One region of the Grylomicrobium aquisgranense genome, then DNA from elsewhere that is predicted to be linked to it. Evidence: riboswitches for the same ligand, from Rfam matches in the RefSeq annotation. Region 1 holds a riboswitch; the other holds the start of a gene.
What was found. A riboswitch is a leader RNA that binds a small molecule or an ion and turns the genes downstream of it on or off. The one in region 1 is predicted to bind thiamine pyrophosphate.

Region 1 (2,206 bases):
ATTTTCGAATTTTCCCATATTTGCCTCTCTATGTACATGTACGTACATGTTCTGCATAGTGATCATATCTTGTACGTACATGTATGTCAATAGCAAAATGAAAACGCTCTCCGCAAAAGAGAGCGTTTCATGCTTTGGGATTTCTTCTGGCAAAATCACGGAACACAAACTTGTCCGGGCGATGACGGCTGGATGTGTACTGGAAGACACGTGCATCGTCCAGATAGGTGAAGGATTCCACATTGACAACCATGTTGAAGTGCTTCATATCCAGCCAGCGCATATCCTGATTGGTTGCACTCTGGCAGGTGATCTTCTTCTCGGCATAGGCAATCGGCAGATGCAGTGTTTTTTCCAGATATGCATACAGGGAATCGGCTGCGATTTCCCTGGTGATGCCAGGACAGATCGCAGCATTGAGAACATCGGTATCCAGGATGATGGCTTCGCCATCGACGCGCCTGACTCTTTGCAGAAGATAGATCCAATCATCCGGATTCATCTTCAAATACTTCTGAAACTTCTCATCCGGATGCGTCTTTTCACAGCAGATAACTTCAGTTTCTACATGGTTTCCCATGGTTGGAGCAAGCTCCTTGAAGGAGACAACGCCATTGACCGGAAAGGCGAACCGGTTGATGGACAGTACGATGGAACCGATCCCTTTTGCCTTCTGGATATAGCCATCCTGTGCCAGCAGTGACAGTGCCTTGCGGATGGTATCACGGGATGCGCCATAGTGTTCCATCAGTTCATGCTCTCCCGGCAGGCAGGAACCGGCAGAATAAGTGCCATCCTCAATCTGTGCCCGTATTCTGTTTTCAATCTCCTGATACTTTGACATATGCTTTCCGTGTTCATTATACACGGGTAATTTTCAGGATGTCATGGGTGGAAAGACACCAAAGCAAATCTGTTTGCTTGTATCAGATTAGATTCGTAACCCATGAAAGAATGTTTTGCATATCACCCTGATCCTGAATTCTGCTATGATATTCGCTCCTTGACTGCAAATTGTATGGTGCTAGAGTAGGAAGCGACAAGTGAATATCTGCTGGGGGAGCGTCAGCTGAGAGTGTGCGTTGCACAGACCCTTTAAACCTGATTCGGACAATGCCGATGTAGGGAAGTGATGATGATCAGAATTTTTTTCAGCAGGAAAAATAGTTCTGATCATTTTTTGTTAAAAGATGCCCTTTTCTGGTGGATAACCGCCCATGTCTGAAAGGGGATCTTCATGAAAGAAGAAAAAGAAAGTATCATGCATCATCTGGAGCTGCGGGATGTCATTCTGATGGCCGGCTTTGGCATTATTTTTGCCATTGTGTATCTGGCTGTTTTCAATGTTGGAATGGGCCTTTCTGCTGCACTGACCACAACTGGTCTTGGCGATTTCTCATTTGACATCATTTATGGCGTCTGGTTCATGGCCGGAACAATGGCAGCTTACATCATCCGCAAGCCAGGGGCAGGCTTGATTGCTGAAGTGCTGGCTTCGGTTGTCGAATTGTTAATGGGAAACTCTGGAGGCATCGCTGTTGTTATTACAGGTCTGATCCAGGGACTTGGTACAGAACTTGGCTTTGCCATTTTCCGCTATAAGAGATGGGATATGGCATCTCTCTCACTGGCATCTGTTCTATCCGGTGTCTTCATTTATGGCTATGAGCTGTATTACCTCCAATATTATATGCTGCCATTTGGGATGCATTGCGGCCATCTGATTATTCGTTCCATCAGCGGCATTGTTTTCTCAGCACTGATTGTCAAGGCTGTCTCAGATGGCCTGGCAAAGACAGGTGTTTTAAAGAATTATGCAATTGGCAAAACGGTAAAGCATGCAGTTGTTCATGAAGAGGAGGCATGACATGGAAAAACTGAAGATTGTTTTTGACTGGTTCCCGAATACGATTCATGCAGGTATTCTCGCAGCGAAAAAGAATGGGGAGTATGAAAAGGCAGGACTGGATGTAGACATTGAGGGACAGGTACACCACGCCATGGATCCGTCCACTACGGATATGATCTGCGGACCGGAAATTTCGATGTTAATGAACATGGAGCATGGGGTTGCTCTGACCGGTATTGCCCAGTTTACACAGAAATGTGATTCTGGACTGGTTTCTTTGAAATCTGCGGGAATTTCCAGAATGAAAGATTTGGAGGGAAAGAGACTGACATACTGGGATCTGCCCTGGTATCATCC
Region 2 (2,206 bases), on a different contig from region 1:
TTTTTCCATCACATGAATCAGCATTTGCATCTGTTCTTCTACGATCTTTTTCACTTCTTCCGGATAGTGCATCTGCCTGGCGTGCTGGGCAAACTCATCTTCGTCCAGGATCTGGTAGCCGCCATCCGGATACAGCTTGACATCCAGGTCATAATCAATGTTCTTTATTGCCTCGCCATCATATACGCTCGGAGAAGCCAGATTGCAGTAGTAATACACACCGGAATGGCGGATCATGGAAATAATATTCCACCAGCGGTCGTCATAGAAAAAACATATTGCCGGTTCTCTTGTCAGCCACCGCCTTCCATCTGCCTCAATTACCCAGGCGCGGTTGGTAACGGCTACGATATGTTTTTTATCAGCTTCAAGCACAAATCCCTTGCACCATGTGCGGTGCAGGCTGCCGTCATGCTTGAAAGACTGGATATATACCATTTGTCCAGGATGTGGAATTAATATTTTCGACATAGCATTTGTTATTCTACTCGCCGACAGCAAAAATAAAAAGTGGATGATTTGCATTCTCATCCACCCATTCGAATGTTTTTTGCTTCTGCTTACTTTGCAAACTGCTTCCAGGCGCTTGTTTTTTCCAGCCTTTTCAGCAGCAGCGGCACCAGAATGATGCATACCACCAATGTGGCAAGATTATACCAGAGATTGTATCCGGCAGAATATATCCAGGCAGCCTTGCTGCCGGCAACACTGCCCTCCGGCGGCCAGTAGTACACGCCTGATAACAGCTGGCTGATATATTTCAGAATCATTGCCAGTGAGATGCCGATGATCTGGCGTACTGAACCATTGCGGCCAAGCAGACTTGATGCACCAACAAACAGCAGAGGCAGAATGTAATCCAGCATAAACTGCCCTAAGTTCAGCCAGTAAATCGGGAAGCCGCAGATCAATGTCAGCAGAAAGCCGATCATTGCTGTCAGAATGCCATACTTCCAGCCCATGTGGTACGAAGCAATGAATACCGCAGCCAGCTCAAGTTCGATTGAGCCTCCCTGCGGCATCTGCAGGAATGGAATGTACTGTCCTGCAAATTTCAGGACGACATACAGTGCTGCATACAATGCCATGTACGAAATGATTCTGATCTTATTGTTCTTCACAAAAAAACACCCCCGTTTCTGAAGGCGCAAAGAGTGTTCGGAACTCCCTACGCTAGTATTACCTAGATCAGGTGATAAGGGTAATTCTCAGCAAATGCACCCCTGTTCACGAATTCATTCTACCACAGGAATATGTGCTATGATCTTTTACATGGAAAATAAAAGTCTGATCAGCCAGCAGATTGCAGCCCTGCTGGAAGAGCCTGATATGATCGCTGCATTAAGCAATGTCTCTGCCTGCATCAATATGAACTATGCCAATCTCAATTGGGCAGGATTTTATTTCGTGAAAAACAGTGAACTCGTCCTTGGTCCTTTTCAGGGCAAGACTGCCTGCACGCACATTGGCTTTGGCAAAGGTGTCTGTGGTACCTGCTGGCAGACAAAGAAGCCGCAGCGGATTGCGGATGTGCTGTCTTTCCATGGCCATATTGCCTGTGACAGTGACAGCCGCAGTGAATTATGTGTTCCGGTCATTGTCAATGATGAAGTGATCATGGAAATTGACCTGGATGCCCCAGTCAAAGATCGTTTCCACGAAACCGAAGAAAAAGAAATGCTTGAAGCAGCTGCAGAAATTTCTGCAGCATACCTCAAACATTCCTGGAAAATCTGATTACCGGTACAGTTCAAATACCGAATTGGATTCAAAGTAGCGTGTTGCCTCATCCACGGCATATGCCAGTGGGAAAAACTGAATGCGGGATCCGCCTATCACTGTTTCGCGGACCGCCTTTTTTTTGACCAGTTCACTGCGCACCCGTGTGAAGTCACTGCTGTCCAGATCAAGATCCAGATAATTCTTCCACTGTGGTCCCTGATCTGTCTGCATGCAGCAGCCTTCAATGCGGATCGGCCTGTCATCTGTGCGGTATTCCGCCAGATGCATGCTTGTCGTACTGTCAAAATCACATCCCATCAACAGCACAAAACCCTTCATCTCATACATGCGGGCTGCCGGGCTTTCTTCAGCCAGCGGAAAATGCAGAGACTGCCGGTTGCACAGCAGCTTGGCATATCTGCCCCACGCTGCATAGGAAACACGCGGATGCTGGGAAAAAATAACACCTTTGCGGCGGCGGAAA

Region 2: another riboswitch for thiamine pyrophosphate. It lies ahead of MOZ60_RS07615 (energy-coupled thiamine transporter ThiT); the one in region 1 lies ahead of MOZ60_RS02315 (ECF transporter S component).

Annotation. Positions count from the first base shown of each region.
Region 1 covers NZ_JALBUR010000003.1:59,605-61,810, forward strand. The annotation lists gene treP (PTS system trehalose-specific EIIBC component) at 1-18, opposite strand, end outside; gene treR (trehalose operon repressor) at 128-844, opposite strand; TPP riboswitch at 1,047-1,145, shown strand; gene MOZ60_RS02315 (ECF transporter S component) at 1,238-1,867, shown strand; gene MOZ60_RS02320 (ABC transporter substrate-binding protein) at 1,869-2,206, shown strand, end outside.
Region 2 covers NZ_JALBUR010000018.1:499-2,704, forward strand. The annotation lists gene MOZ60_RS07610 (DUF402 domain-containing protein) at 1-471, opposite strand, end outside; gene MOZ60_RS07615 (energy-coupled thiamine transporter ThiT) at 561-1,121, opposite strand; TPP riboswitch at 1,149-1,235, opposite strand; gene msrC (free L-methionine (R)-S-oxide reductase MsrC) at 1,273-1,737, shown strand; gene MOZ60_RS07625 (AAC(3) family N-acetyltransferase) at 1,738-2,206, opposite strand, start outside.